Regions from separate parts of the Luteibacter sp. CQ10 genome, predicted to be linked through region 1. Evidence: predicted binding sites of a transcription regulator. Region 1 holds the regulator's gene; each other region holds the start of a gene.
What was found. The regulator sigma-54, encoded in region 1, starts transcription at its own class of promoters, with help from an activator protein. The targets are predictions, from matches to a motif close to TGGCACGNGCNTTGC.

Region 1 (5,112 bases):
TCGAGCTGCGCGAAGGCATGACGCAAAAGCAACGCGAGGACGAACTGGAAAGCCTGCTCGACGAGCTGAAGATCACCCACATCGCCGAGCAGAAAGGCATCAGCCTGTCCGGCGGCGAGCGCCGCCGCGTGGAAATCGCCCGCGCCCTGGCGGCACGCCCGCGCTACATGCTGCTGGACGAGCCCTTCGCCGGCGTCGATCCGATCTCCGTCGGCGAGATCCAGCGCATCGTCCGCCACCTGAAGGAGCGCGGCATCGGCGTGCTGATCACCGACCACAACGTGCGCGAGACGCTGGGCATCTGCGATCGGGCCTACATCCTCAACGACGGCGTGGTGCTGTCCCGGGGCACGCCGCAGCACATCCTCGCCGACGAAAAGGTGCGCGAGGTGTATCTGGGCCGTGAATTCCGCATCTGACGTCACGGAATTGCCCCGTCGCCCGGCCTGAGCCGGGTGGGACGGTGGTAGGGTCGGCCCGGTAGGGGGTAGGATGGATTCGGTATCCCGAGCAACAACGGCATGAAACCCGGACTTCAGTTTCGCCTCAACCAGCAGCTGACGCTGACGCCGCAACTCCAGCAGGCCATCCGCCTGCTCCAGTTGTCGCAGCTCGAGCTCGAAGCGGAACTCCGCCAGATCGCGGAAGGCAATCCGCTGCTCGAGTTCGCCGAAGATGCCGAGTCCGAGGCGGAATCCGAGACCGAAGCCTTCGACGCGCCGGAATTCCCGCTGCGCAACGAAACGCCGGCCAAGGCCTCGAAAGAAGAAGACAACGCCACCGCCCCGGCCGAAGATCTCACCCCCGACTGGGACGACGATCGCTTCCAGGGCGAGGCGGGCGACTACGGCGGAGCGTCGTCGCGCGGCGCCGGCGGCGACGACGATGGCCTCGAACCCCAGAACGCCGCGCCGGAAAGCCTCCAGCAGCACCTGGAGTGGCAGCTCAATCTCTCGCAGTTCTCGCCGCGCGATCATGCCATCGCCATGGCGATCATCCATGCGCTCGACGAAGACGGTTACCTGCGCGACGGCGTCGAAGCCGTGGCCTCGGCCCTGCCCGCCGAACTGGGCGCGAGCGGTGAAGCCATCGAGTCCGTACGCCAGCGCGTCCAGCGCTTCGATCCCACCGGCATCGCCAGTCTCGACCTGCGCGATTGCCTCGCCTGCCAGCTTTCGCAGTTCTCTCCCGATACGCCGCACCGGGCGCTGGCCTTGCGCGTGGTCAACGACGAACTCGAATTGCTCGCGCGCAACGACATCGCCCGCATCGCGCGCAAGCTGAAGGCCGCCGAAGACGAGGTCGCCGCCGCCGCGGCGCTCATCCGCACCCTCGACCCTCGCCCGGGCGCCGCGCTCGACGCCACGCCCGTGGAGTACGTCGCGCCCGACGTCTACGCCCGGCGCGAGAACGGCCGCTGGAAGGTGAGCCTCAATCCCGACGCGCAGCCCCGCCTGGGCCTCAACCAGCACTATTGCAGCCTCATCGCCCGTGCGCGCGGCGACGATGCCACCTGGATGAAAGGCCAGCTCCAGGAAGCCCGCTGGCTGCTGAAGAGCCTGCAATCGCGCGCGGAAACGCTCACCAAGGTCGCCGAGGCCATCGTCCGCCGGCAGAGCGCGTTCCTCGATTACGGCCCCGAAGCCATGCACCCGCTGGTCTTGCGCGAAGTGGCCGAGGAGGTGGGCATGCACGAATCCACGATCTCCCGCGTGACCACGCGCAAGTACATGCACACGCCGCGCGGCACGTTCGAGCTCAAGCATTTCTTCTCCAGCGGCGTCGCCACGGAAGACGGCGGCAGCGCGTCGGCCACGGCCATCCAGGCCATGCTGCGCAAGCTCATCGGCGCCGAGGACGCGCGCCGGCCGCTGTCCGACCAGGCCCTCGCGGAGGAGCTTCATCGACGCGGTATTCAGGTCGCCCGCCGTACGGTGGCCAAGTATCGAGAGGCACTGCGCATCCCCAGTTCGAGCGAGCGCGTACGCGCCGGTTGAACGGGCTCCCGGGAACCCCCACGGAGGTCATAGGTCTCATCGGAATGCTTTGAAGGACGCGGCATCCCCGCCGCATCCGCTCTCGCCGCCCCACGGCGGCACCCTCAGCAAGAAGGAGGCGTCATGCAAATCCAGGTCAGCGGCCAGCACATCCAGATCACCCCCGCCCTGCGCGAGCGCGTGGAACAGCAAATCGGCCGCTTCGAACGCCTTTTCGACAACATCACCGCCCTCGACGTCGTGCTCAGCGTCGACAAGGCCGAGCACAAGGCCGGCGGCACCCTGCACTGTTCCGGCACCCGCCTCCACGCCGAGGGCCACGCCCGGCTCGAGGACGGCGCCCTCGGCGACCGCATGTACGCGGCCATCGACGAAATGGTCTCCAAGCTCGCCGACCAGTTGAAGAAGCACAAGGAAAAGCTCAAGGACCACCATAACGCCGAGGTCCGCGAGGCCCGCGCCGCGACCTGACCCGGCTTTCCGGTCCGCCCCGGCCCTCCCGGGCGGACCGATTCCATGCTTGATGGCACAATACCCACTCAGCCGGTGCCCTGCGCCGGCTTCGTTTTCCTCATTGGGACCATCGCGTGGACCGGCTGACCGCCAGACAACTCTTCGACGGCGTGCACGAGCGCATGGCGCTGCGCTGGGTCGCGGGCATGCGCGGCGAGGCGCGCGTGCTCGAAACCAACGCCAAACAGAGCCGCCGCCCGTCGCTGGTGGGCTACCTCAACGTGATCTACCCCAACAAGGTGCAGATCATCGGCACCGAGGAACTCAACTTCCTCGACGGCCTCGACTCGCGCCAGCGCTGGGAGGCCATCCACAAGATCGCCGCCTACCAGCCGGTGGCGCTCATCGTCACCAAGGAGCAGTCGATTCCCGCCGACCTGCGCGAGGTGGCCGAGGAAACCGACACCCCGCTATGGCAGAGCACCAAGCGCGGGCATGAACTGCTCACCTACCTGCAGTACCACCTGGCGCGCACGCTCGCGCCGCGGGTCACCCTGCACGGCGTGTTCCTTGAGGTGTTCTCGATCGGCGTGCTCATCACCGGCGAGCCGGGCTCGGGCAAGAGCGAACTGGCGCTGGAACTGATCAGCCGCGGCCACCGCCTCGTGGCAGACGACGCCACCGAGTTCACGTTGATCGCGCCCGACGTCATCGACGGCGCCTGCCCCGAGCTGCTGCAGGATCTGCTGGAAGTGCGCGGCCTGGGCGTGCTCAACATCCGCGAGATGTTCGGCCACACCGCGGTGAAACCGTCCAAGTACCTTCGCCTGGTGATCCACCTCAAGCCGCTGCGCGACGGCGAGGAAACCGATGCCATGACCCGCCTCACCGGCGACGTGAGCCGCCGCGACGTACTCGGCGTCGACGTCCCCAAGATCACCATCCCCGTCGCCCCCGGCCGCAACCTCGCGGTGCTGGTGGAGGCCGCGGTGCGCAGCCACGTGCTCAAGAGCAAGGGCATCGACCCGGCGCAGACCTTCATCGACCGGCAGGCGCACCAGATGCGCCGCTTCTCCCCCTGGTGACGCCATGATCGAAGAAACCACAGCGGCACCGTCCATCGTCGATCCCGACGCCATCCACCTCGTGGTGCTGACCGGCATGTCCGGCGGCGGCAAGACGGTGGCGCTGCGCGCGCTGGAAGACCTCGAGTTCTACTGCGTCGACAACATGCCCGCCGAGCTCATCCAGCAGCTCGTGGCCGCGGTGAGCCAGGGCGAGCATCGCCCGCGCCGGCGCATCGCGGTCGGCGTGGACATTCGCAACCGCCGCACCGACCTCGAGCGCATGCCGCACGTGCTGTCGGAGCTGTCCGCCGCCGGCGTGCACGTGCACCTGATCTTCCTCGACAGCCGCGACGACGTGCTGATCAAGCGCTACTCGGAAACCCGCCGGCGCCATCCGCTGGCCGCCGAGCGCCTGTCGCTGGCCGACTCCATCGCCGAGGAGCGCCGCCTGCTGCGCCCGCTGGTGTCCATCGCCGAGAAGGTGATCGACTCCAGCGACCTCAACGTGCACCAGCTGCGCCGCCTGTTCGCCACGGGCTACGCCGCCGCCAGCGACGGCACCACCCTGCTCTTCGAGTCCTTCGCCTACCGCCGGGGGCTCCCGCCGGACGCCGACTTCGTCTTCGACGCCCGCTGCCTGCCCAACCCGCACTGGGATCCCCGCCTGCGGCCGTTCTCGGGCAAGGATCTCCCGGTGCGCGAATTCCTCGACGCCAATCCGCTGGTGAACGAATACTATGAGGACGTCGCCCGCTGGCTCGACACCTGGTTGCCGCGCTTCGAGGGCGAAGACCGCAGCTACGTCACCGTGTCGATCGGCTGTACCGGCGGGCGCCATCGTTCGGTCTACCTCGTCGAACGGCTGGCCCGGCATTTCCGCTCCGAACGCGGCAACGTACTGACTTTCCATCGCGAACTGGAGTGACTCCCATGACCCATCCCCAGCCGACACGGAGCACCGGGCGATGAGCGTCGGCGTCCTCCTCATGACCCACGAAGCCGTGGGCAAGGCGCTGGTCTCGGCCGCGCGCCACGTGATGCCCAAGCTGCCGCTCACGGTCGATGCCGTCGAAGTGCCGCCCAACGCCGACCCTGACGTCATGCGCGGCCTCACCGCCAAGCACGCGCGCGACCTCGACACGGGCGACGGCGTGCTGGTGCTGGCCGATCTCTACGGCGCCACTCCCTGCAACATCGGCCTGTCGCTGGCCGAGCTCGGGGTGCACCTGCGCTGCGTGTCGGGGCTGAACCTGCCCATGCTGCTGCGCGTCCTCAACTACTCGGAAAAATCGCTGCCCGAACTAGCCGAAATCGCGGCCACCGGCGGGCGCGGAGGGATCTTCATCGACCATGCTTGAGCAGGACATCACGGTAACCAACCGGCTCGGGCTGCATGCCCGCGCTTCGGCCAAGCTGGTGCAGCTGGTGGCCGGTTTCAAATCCACGGTGCACCTGATCAGCAAGGGTCGCGAGGTGAATGCCCAGAGCATCATGGGCGTGATGATGCTGGCCGCGGGGCTCGGTACGCCGCTCACCGTCCGCGCCGAAGGCGCCGACGAGGAAGCGGCGCTCGCCGCCGTGATCAAGCTGTTCAA
Region 2 (5,112 bases), 290 kb from region 1:
TCTCGAGCGTCTCGGGGGACTGGCGCATCGTGCCCGAGTGCAGCACGGGATCACGCTCGGCCTCGAGGGCGATCAGGTCATCCCAGCGCGATTCGCTGGCCGCCTCGTGCATGGATTCGGTCAGTTCCAGCACCCGGCCCACGTCGCACCAGACGAGGTCGTTCATGCACCGGCTCCCGGCACCTGGCGCGCCTCGACCGGAATGGCGACCCAGCTCTCGCGGATCTGGCCGAGCAGGCGGGTGACTTCGTCGAGGGCGTCGACGTCGTTGCGCAGGTTGGCATGCAGGAGGCGACGGCTCACGTAGTCGTAGAGGCTGTCGAGTTGCCCCACCAGGGGAGTATCGATGGCGGGGTTCAGCCCGCTTTGCAGGCCTCCCACGATTTCGATGGCCTTGGAGATGGCCTCGCCCTTGCCCGCGACGTTGCCGCCGAGCATGCAGCCCCGCGCGAAGCGGGTGCGCTCGAGGGCGCCGTCGAGCAGGAGGGTGACGAGGCCATGCGGGTCGGCCGTTTCCACGCCGCCCTGGGCATGGACCTGCTGGTAGGCGCCGACGCCGCGGGAGTAACCGTAAGACATGGGATGGGTATCCTCGGGATCAGGACTTGCTGTTGGCCAGCAGGTCGAACTGCTGCGACAGGAAGCTGGTGGTGCCGGCGAGCTTGGTCATCATCGCGTCCAACGCGGTGTACTGCTTGGTGAGCCGGTCGGTGTAGTCGTCCATCTGCTTGTCGAGCGCGTCCTGCTGGTCGTTCAGGTCCTTGGTGGTCTGGTTCAGGTTGTTCTTGCGCTGGGTGAGGATGCCGGTGGTCGACGTCCAGCTCGTGATGAGCTTGTCCAGCGTGGGCGCGATGCCGTCCGTGCCGCTGAGCAGGTCCTGCGTTTCCTTCGGATTGTCCGTCAGCGCCTTGGTGAGCTTGGTCGTGTCCAGCGCGAGCGTGCCGTCGGTCTGGAACGATACGCCGAGGTTGCTCAACGACGTCGGACCGGGCGCATTGCCCGTGAACTGCTTGCCTAGCAAGGTCGAGATCTGGCTCTTGATGGACGACACGGTGGCGTCGCCGATCAGGGCGCCGACCTGCTGGTTCGTCGGATCGTACTTCGTCAGCTGTTGATAGGTGCCGATGAAGCTGTTGTACGACGACACCAGGCTCTGCATGGCCGTGGTGACGGCCGACGTATCGTTGGTGATGTCGAGCTTGCTCTCGCCGATCTTGGTGAGCGTGAGGGTGACGCCGTCGATCGCTTTGGTGGCGACGTTGGTCGGGCTGCTCGCGGCGAGGCCGTCGATGGTGAATTCGGCATCCTGGCCGGCGACGGTGGGCACGTCGGTGGCCGGGTCGAAATCGAGCGCGGCGAGCTTGCCGTCGCCGCCGCTGCTGGTCACCGTGAAGGCGTTCGATGCGCCGGTGCTGCTCGAGGAGAGCACGAGATGCGCGCCGTCCTTGCCGGTGACGATGGCCGCGCTCACGCCGGGGTTGCTCGACGACTTGTTGATCATGTCGCGAACGGTTTCGAGCGTGTTGTTGGTGCTGTCGATGTCCAGCGACAGGGTCTTGTCGCCGACGGAAATCGTGAGGGTGCCGGTGCCGACCGTGGCCTTGCTGTCGGTGAAGGCGGACGAGGTGGTCTTCTGCGCCGAGGCCAGCTGCGTGATCTTGATGTCGTAGCTGCCCGGCTGGGCATCGGTGTCGGTGGTGGCGCCGAGCACGTCGTCGTCGCCGACGGACACCTTCTGGGTCTTGAACGCCGTGCCGTCGGTCAGCGACTTGATCGCGCTCTGCAACGCGGTGACCGACGAGGTGAAATTGCCGACCGCGGAGATCTGCGTGCTGTTCTGGCTGAGCTTGTCCGAGATCGCCTTGTCGGGAGCCGCGCGCTTGTTGGCGACGAGGTTCTTGACGATGGTCGGAACGTCGATCGAGCTCGAACCGAGGTTGACGGGACTGGTGGCCATGAGGTGCTCCTTGGGAAGACGCCTCACTGCCCGGGGCGCCAATTTGCCGACGGCGGCTTCGTTGCCGAAAGCCGCCGCAGACAACTAAGCAATTACCCTGCCAACCCCGGGGTTGCCCCCGGGGCGGTAGCGCTCGTCGATTAACCGAGGAGCTTGGTGACGATCTGCTGCGACTGGTTGGCGGTGGCGAGCACCGACACGCCGGCCTGCTGCAGGATCTGAGCCGAGGACATGTTCGCGGTTTCCTGGGCGAAGTCGGCGTCGGTGATGGCCGAGCGCGACGAGGTCAGGTTCTGCGAGATGTTCTGCAGGTTGGAGATGGTCGACTCGAAGCGGTTCTGGATCGCGCCGAGGTCCGAGCGGACGTCGGAGATCGACTGCAGGGCCGCGTCGACGCTGGCGATGGTCTGGTTGGCACCATCGACCGTCTTCACGCTGGAGTCGGCGAGGGTCTGGGTCGTGGAGACCGCCACCTTGCCGGCGGTGAGGCCGGCGGCCGTCAGGTCGGCGGTGGTGCCGCCCACGGTCACGTCGGACGCCGAGGCGTACTGCACCTGGCCGTTCTGGCCGACGTAGGCGTTGATACCGTCACCCGACTTGGCGTTGATCGCGTCGGCGAGGTCCTGGGCGCTCTTGTAGGTACCCTTCAGGCTGAACGCAGCGTTGTCGCCGACCTGCAGCGTGACGTCGCCGAGGGTGACCGGGGCGATGTCGCCCTTGTCGAGGCCGTTGACCGAGGTCAGCGTGCCCAGGTCGGCGGCGCCGGCACCCGTCACCGTGGGAGCCGTGGCAGCCTTGCCCGTGCCCGAGGAGGTCAGGACGAGGTTGCCGTTAGCGTCCTGCGACGCGGTGGCGCCCGCACCAGCGGCCGTCAGCGCCGTGTTCAACGCGGTAACGAAGCCGGCGGCGTTGGTCGTATTCGTGTTGAGCGTGACCGCCTTGCCGTTGACCGTCAGGTCGAAGTCATTGCCGCCGGAGAAGTCGAAGCTGGCCGGCAGGGCCGAACCGGTCGTCGTGCCGGCAGTGGCGGCGGCGGCCGGGGTGAAACCACCGATCGAGCCGCTGGCGAGCTGGCCGATCTGGTTGGCCTTCACGCCCTGGTTCAGGCCGACGGAGATCACTTCACCCACGTTGGCGCCGACCTGGAAGCTGAGGTTCTTCGACGAGCCGTCGAGCACCTTCATGCCGTTGAAGTTGGTCTGCGTGGCGATACGGGTCACTTCCGACAGGCGCTGCTGCACTTCGGCGTCGAGCGCCGCGCGGTCGCTGGCCGAGTTCGACGCGTTGGTCGACTGCACGGCGAGTTCGCGGATGCGCTGCAGGTTGTTGGTGACCTCGTCCAGGGCCGACTCGGTCGTCTGGGCCAGCGAGATACCGTCGTTGGCGTTGCGGACGGCCTGGTCCAGACCGTTGATCTGGGTGGTGAAGCGGGTGGAGATGGCGAGGCCGGCGGCGTCGTCCTTCGCGCTGTTGATGCGGTTGCCCGACGACAGGCGCTCGATGGCGGAAGACAGCTTGTTCTGCGACTTGCTCAGGTTGTTCTGGGCGGTCAGCGACGAGATGTTGGTGTTGATGGTCAGAGACATCGGATTGATCCTTTTTAAGCGGAACCGAATGGCCGGATAGGTGCGGCGTAGTCCGGCGGGGTTCCGTTAGGGAAGCCTTCCGCCTCAGAGAGGTTTACGGCACGCCGGGGAGAAACTTGAGAGGTTTTTTTGACGCGGGTGTGGGAGGAATGCCCTGCCCAGCCGCTGTCTTGGGGTGTATCGGCATGATCTCCTGCGGGTTTAGGGGATTTTTCGGGTCATTGGGTGGTATTGCGGCAAAAAGCGCGTAGGAGACCTTGATCGCAACCTCGGACGTCCGGCGCTGGGTTCCTGCGTTCGCAGGAACGACGGACTACAAGCTTTACTGCCCCCTTCCTAATCGCCTCACGTCGTTCCTGCGCACGCAGGAACCTAGCGCCGTGAACCCGTGCATGTCTGCACGTCACATCGGCTCTTACTTGAGATAGTTGAACAACGAAAGATTCTGCATCTTCACGTAAGCCTGCTGCGCGACATCCAAGGCCGACTGCTGTTGCGCGAACTTGCTCGTGGCGCTGGCGTAATCCAGCTCGGTCAGGTCCGACAGCGTGCTCTTGTATTGCAGGCTCGCGTCCGAACCGATGTCGGTCTGCTGGTCGAGCACGTTCATGCGCGCGCCGATCTGCGTGCGCGTATTGAGGAAGTTGCCCTGCACCTGGTCGAGGTTCATCAGCTGCGCGTTGAGCTGGTTGTTCATCGCGGCACCGCCGCCACCGCCAGCCTCCAGCGCGGTGATGATGTTGCCCACGCTGGAGAACACGTCCTGGTTGGACGATGGCGCCACCGTGAAGGTATCGCCCGTCGCCGGCGTGCCGGTGAGATTGAGCTGCGCGCCCTTGAACTGGATCGCGCCCGAGTCGCCCGTATAGGTGCCGGTGGACACCACCGGCGCCGTGGGATCCGTCAGGTCGTGGATCTCGTACGTCGTCGGCGAGGTGAACGTGACCCCATAGGTTCTGCCGTCCCACTGGCTCGCGTCGGTGACCGACGTGGTCTGCACCACCGCCGTGCCCGTGTTCGTCGTGCCGGCCGATGTCGTGAACGTGCCGTTGCCGCCCTTGATCGCCATGAACACGCTATCGCCGTCGTCGCCCGTGGCCACCTGCATGCCCGGCGCGGCCGCGACCATGCGCTGGTTCTGGTCGCCGCCGTACGTGACGCTCAAGTCGCTGACGGTGAACGGCTGCGTCGACGTGCGGCTGCCGGCGAAGATGTATTCGCCCTGCCCGTCGCGCGTGTTGGCGAGGCTCGCCAGCGCGCTCAGGTTCTGGCGGAGTTCCGCCGCGATCGACTTGCGCGACTCGTCGGTCTGCGTGCCGTTCATGCCTTCGAGCGTGAGCGTACGGATGCGATCGAGGATGTCGCCCGCCGACGAGAGCGACTGCTCTTCGGTCGCGAGACGATTGGAAGCCGACTGGATGTTGCGGGTGTACTGGTCGTTCTGCGCGCTGGCCGAACTGACGTCGACGGCGCGCGCGGCGGCGGCGGGATTGTCCGCCGGCGTCTGGATCGCCTTGCCGTTGCCGAGCGCGAGCTGGGTCTGCGACAGCTCGTACTGGCGATTGAGCA
Region 3 (5,112 bases), 300 kb from region 1:
GTCCAACTTTCTCGTCGTCGAATCCGATCGCGCCCGTGCCGATGGCATCATGTCGGTGCTGGCCTTCCTCGGATACCGTCCCGTGCTGGCCAGCGGCCTGCAGGCGGCGGACGCGGCGGAGAGTTGGCGGGGGATCTTCGTCGGCACCGCGGAAGACGAGGTGGAGCTCGACAGCTACGTCGCCTTGCTCGGACGCAGCGGGCGCGACCTGCCCATGCTGGTCGCCGCCGATTCGCCGCTGGCCGCGACGCTGCTCTCCGACGATTCGCGCAGCCAGAGCGTCGAGCTGGTGGACGTGCCGCTGCGTTACGAGCGCCTGTCCGAGGCCCTGCGGGCCCTTCAGTCGCGCATCCAGCCGCCGGCCGCGAGCCTGCGCATGGTGGGCCAGTCCGGTCCGATGCAGCGGGTCAACGCCCTGATCCGCCAGGTGGCTCCGTTCGATTCCAGCGTGCTGGTGCTCGGCGAATCCGGCAGCGGCAAGGAAATGGTCGCCCGCACCATCCACGAATGCTCGCCGCGCCGCGACAAGCCCTTCGTGGCGATCAACTGCGGCGCGATCCCGGCGGAGCTGCTCGAAAGCGAACTGTTCGGCCACGAGAAAGGCGCCTTCACCGGTGCCATCAGCACCCGCAAGGGACGATTCGAGCTGGCCGAGGGCGGCACGCTGTTCCTTGACGAGATCGGCGACATGAGCCTGCCGATGCAGGTGAAGCTGCTGCGCGTGCTGCAGGAGCGCGTCTTCGAGCGCGTGGGCGGCAACCGTCCGCAGCGCTGCGACGTGCGCATCATCGCGGCCACCCATCGCAATCTCGAGGAAGCCATCGAGCGTGGCGGCTTCCGCGAAGACCTCTATTACCGCCTGTCGGTGTTTCCGCTGGAGATGCCGCCGCTGCGCCAGCGCCTGGAAGACCTGCCGGCGCTCATCGGTGAATTCAACCAGCGCCTGGTCCAGCGCGGCCTGTCGTCGGTGCGCTTCTCGCCCGGCGCGATGAACGCCCTTTGCCGCCACGGCTGGCCGGGCAACGTGCGTGAACTGTCGAACCTCGTCGAGCGCATGGCCATCCTCATGCCGCACGGTGACGTGCGTGCCGCCGACCTGCCGGAAAAATACCGCGGTGCCGCGCCGCTGGAAGAGGTGTCCGGTGCCGCCCTCATCGCGATGATGGAAGCCGAGCCGGAAGTGACCGAAAGCTTCACGGCCCTCGGCGCCAACGACGGCGATCCCTCGGTGCTGCCGCAGGGCGGCCTCGACCTGAAGGATCACCTCGCCGGCATCGAGATCGGGTTGATCCGCCAGGCGCTGGACTCGGCCAACGGCGTGGTGGCCCATGCGGCCAAGCTGCTGCGCGTGCAGCGTACGACGCTGGTGGAGAAGCTGCGCAAGTACGGTCTGTCCGAGGCGGCGCAGGCGGGTTGATGCTCCGCGGGATTCGCGGACACGGTCCGCTCCCACCCCTCCGGTAGCCACGCTTCCGCCGATGGGGTGGGAGCCGATCGTATCGGCGAACGGATTCGCGAAGACCTTCCCGGTTGGCACACCTCGTGCATCGAGTGCCATAAGTCCGATACCGCGTTGGAAAACCGTCATGAGCACGATCGACGTCAACAACCTCCTGTCCCAGATGCGCCGCATCAGCGCGCAGACCGAGATGCCCGCGATCCGCGGCGTCGGCGGCCTGGGCAACGAAACGACGCCGGTCGGCAAGGGCAGCTTCGGCGACGTGCTGAAGCAATCCATCGACGGCGTGGCGAAAGCGCAGGACAAGGCGGAAAAACTCTCCAGCGCGTTCGAGCGCGGCGACCCCCAGGTCGACCTCGCGCAGGTGATGATCCAGGGCCAGCGAGCCGATCTCGGCTTTCGCGCCATGACCGAAGTACGCAACAAGTTCGTCGATGCGTACAAAGACATCATGAACATGTCGATCTGATCGACCCCACGAATCGATTGAGCCCGAACCATGGCCGATAACGGCGTAGCTACCACGGAAAGCGGCACGGCAACGCGCATGGACTCGCTGAAGTCCCTCGCGCAGACGCCCGCGGCACGACAGTTGTTCATGCTGGCCGGCATCGCCGCCGCGGTCGCCATCGGCATCGCCGCCGTGATGTGGTCGCGTGCGCCGAACTACGGCCTGCTCTACGGCGGCCTCGAGCAAAAGGACGCCGCCGCCGTCACCCAGGCCCTGCAGAGCGCCAACACGCCCTATACGCTCAGCGCCGACGGCAGCTCGATTTTCGTGCCCGCCGCCGACGTGGCCGGCGTGCGCCTGAAACTGGCGGGACAGGGCCTGCCGCAGGGTAACGCCGCCAACACCATCCCGGCTTCCGATTCGCCGTTCGGCATGAGCGACATGGCCGAGCGAGCGCGCTACCAGTCGATGCTGGAGAACGATCTTTCCTCCACGATCGCCGGCCTGCAGTCGGTGCGCGCGGCACGCGTGCACCTGGCGATGCCCAAGCCGTCGGCGTTCATCCGCGACAACAAGCCGGCCAGCGCGTCGGTGGTGGTCACGCTGTATCCGGGCCGCCAGCTCGACCAGGGCCAGGTGGCCGCCATCGTGCACCTGATCGCCGCCAGCGTGCCGGGCCTGGATACGCGCCAGGTATCCGTCATCGACCAGACGGGCAACCTGCTGACCGTGAGCGATCCGGACAGCGCGATGGCCATCGGCGACAGCCGCATGCGTCTTTCCAACCGCATCGAGGCCACGTATACGCAGCGCGTGGAAGACCTCCTCACGCCGCTGGTGGGCGCGGGCAAGGTGCGCGCGCAGGTATTCGCCGATCTCGACTTCTCGCAGACCGAGAAGGCCAGCGAAACCTTCAACCACGACAACCCCGCGCTGCGCAGCGAGCAGACCAGCAGCGAAACGCGCACCGACGCGGCCAACCAGGGCGGTGTGCCCGGCGCGCTGAGCAACCAGCCGCCGAACACCGGCGGCAACGCCACCGCCGCGAATCCGGGCAATGCCAACGCGGCCAAGCCGGGTGCGCAGGCCGCCACGCAGCAGACCGCGCAGACGCCGACGCAGAATTCGCAGAGCGCCACGCGCAATTACGAACTGGATCGCACCGTCAGCCACGTGACCGATCCGGCCGGCAAGGTCGCGCGACTCACCGTGGCCGTGGTAGTCGACAACAAGCAGGTGATCGGCAAGGACGGCAAGCCGAGCAGCGTGCCCTTCACCCCGGAAGAACTCACCCGCCTCACCGACCTCACCAAGAACGCCGTGGGCTTCAGCGCCTCGCGCGGCGACAGCGTCAGCGTCATCAACGAGCCGTTCCGCGGCGCGGTGGCCGACGTCGAGCCCACGGGCACGCCGTTCTGGGAGCGTCCCGGCATGCTCGACCTCATCAAGCAGGGCCTGGGCGTGATGGTGGCCCTGGTGGTCGGCTTCTTCGTGTTGCGTCCGATGCTCAAGGGCCTGTTGAAACCGGCGCCGATCGCGATGAACAACGTCGCGCTGGCCGGTCCGATGCCCACGGTGTCGGTGATGGTGGACGACGACGACATGACGCCCGACCGCGTCACCGCCACCGCGCAGCCGCAGATCGGCTCGCCGCAGTTGCTCGCGTACGAACAGAAGGTGGGCCTCGCCAAGCGCATGGCCGCCGAAAACCCGAAACAGATCGCGCAAGTCGTGAAGAGCTGGGTGGGCGCCGATGGCGACTGACATGAAAGAAGCCCTCACCGGCGCGCAGAAAGCCGCCGTGCTGCTGCTCACCCTGGGCGAAGACGACGCGGCCTCGATCCTCAAGCACCTCGGCGCGCGTGAAGTGCAGGCCGTCGGTACGGCGATGGCGGCGTTGAAAAGCGTCTCGCGCGAGCAGGTGGAACTGGTGCTCACGCAGTTGCAGGAAGACGCCGGCCAGCACACCGCCATCGGCGTCGGCACGGAGGAGTACATCCGCCGCATCCTGGTCAACGCGCTGGGCGAGAACAAGGCCGGCGGCCTTATCGACCGCATCCTCCTGGGCCGCAGCAGCAAGGGCCTGGAATCGCTCAAGTGGATGGAGAGTCGCGCCATCGCCGAGATGGTGGGCCAGGAGCATCCGCAGATCATCGCGCTGGTGCTGGCACACCTCGAGCCCGACCAGGCCGCCGAAGTGATCGGCTATCTGCCGGCGCGCACGCGCAGCGACGTGGTGATGCGCGTGGCGACGCTCGACGGCGTGCAGCCGCATGCGCTCAACGAGCTGGACGAAATCATGGAGCGCCAGTTCTCCGGCAATTCCAACAAGCTGAAGTCGGCCACCGTCGGCGGCCTCAAGGCCGCGGCGAACATCCTCAACGCCATGGAAACCGCGAAGGAAGCCGAGCTGATGAGCACGATCCGCGGCATCGACTCGGCCCTGGGCGAGCGCATCGAAGAGCTCATGTTCGTGTTCGACGACCTGGCCGAGATCGACGACCGCAGCATGCAGACGCTGCTGCGCGAAGTGCCGTCGGCGCGCCTCATCACCGCGCTCAAGGGCGCCGATGCGGCCATTCGCGAGAAGATCTTCGCCAACATGTCCAAGCGTGCCGCCGACATGCTGCGCGACGACCTCGAGGTGAAGGGGCCGGTCCGCCTGTCCGAAGTGGACGCGGCGCAGAAGGAAGTGCTTGCCACCGCGCGCCGTCTTGCTGACGCCGGCCAGATCAATCTCGCCGGCGGCGGCGACGAGTTCGTCTGATGAGCCTCACGTCCATCCTTTCCCGCGAACGCGTCGAACGCTTCGAGCGCTGGGAGCTGCCCGTGGTGGGCGCCCCGGAGCCGCAGCCCGCCGACGACGAGCAGGAAGACCAGGGCCCCCAGCGTCCGACCGTGGCCGAGATCGAGGCGATCGAACGCCAGGCCCGTGAAGAGGGTTTCAACGCAGGACTGGCCGAAGGCCGGGCCATGGCCAAGCGCGAACTCACCGCGCAGGTCGCGCGCATCGACGCGCTCATCGAGGCCATGCAGCGCCCCTTCGCCGACCTGGACCACGAGGTCGCGGCCGATCTCGCCGCGCTGGCGACGGTGATCGCCGAGCGGGTGCTGGGTTACGAGATCGCCACGCGCCCGGAGAAGATCGTCGAGGTGGTGCGCCAGGCCGTGGATGCCTTGCCCGCCGCCACGCGCCACCTGA

Region 2: the regulator sigma-54 is predicted to act here: its motif matches at 2,046-2,060, upstream of fliD (flagellar filament capping protein FliD).
Region 3: the regulator sigma-54 is predicted to act here: its motif matches at 1,532-1,546, upstream of fliE (flagellar hook-basal body complex protein FliE).

Annotation. Positions count from the first base shown of each region.
Region 1 is NZ_JAEUYM010000001.1:2,377-7,488, reverse strand. Features, by position in the region: gene lptB (LPS export ABC transporter ATP-binding protein) at 1-419, shown strand, start outside; gene JNG39_RS00035 (RNA polymerase factor sigma-54) at 522-1,997, shown strand; gene raiA (ribosome-associated translation inhibitor RaiA) at 2,121-2,468, shown strand; gene hprK (HPr(Ser) kinase/phosphatase) at 2,585-3,535, shown strand; gene rapZ (RNase adapter RapZ) at 3,540-4,442, shown strand; gene JNG39_RS00015 (PTS sugar transporter subunit IIA) at 4,483-4,875, shown strand; gene JNG39_RS00010 (HPr family phosphocarrier protein) at 4,868-5,112, shown strand, end outside.
Region 2 is NZ_JAEUYM010000001.1:294,315-299,426, reverse strand. Features, by position in the region: gene JNG39_RS01465 (flagellar protein FliT) at 1-166, opposite strand, end outside; gene fliS (flagellar export chaperone FliS) at 163-579, opposite strand; gene fliD (flagellar filament capping protein FliD) at 599-1,957, opposite strand; gene JNG39_RS01450 (flagellin) at 2,098-3,543, opposite strand; gene flgL (flagellar hook-associated protein FlgL) at 3,959-5,112, opposite strand, start outside.
Region 3 is NZ_JAEUYM010000001.1:300,566-305,677, forward strand. Features, by position in the region: gene JNG39_RS01475 (sigma-54 dependent transcriptional regulator) at 1-1,417, shown strand, start outside; gene fliE (flagellar hook-basal body complex protein FliE) at 1,587-1,928, shown strand; gene fliF (flagellar basal-body MS-ring/collar protein FliF) at 2,007-3,674, shown strand; gene fliG (flagellar motor switch protein FliG) at 3,664-4,677, shown strand; gene JNG39_RS01495 (flagellar assembly protein FliH) at 4,677-5,112, shown strand, end outside.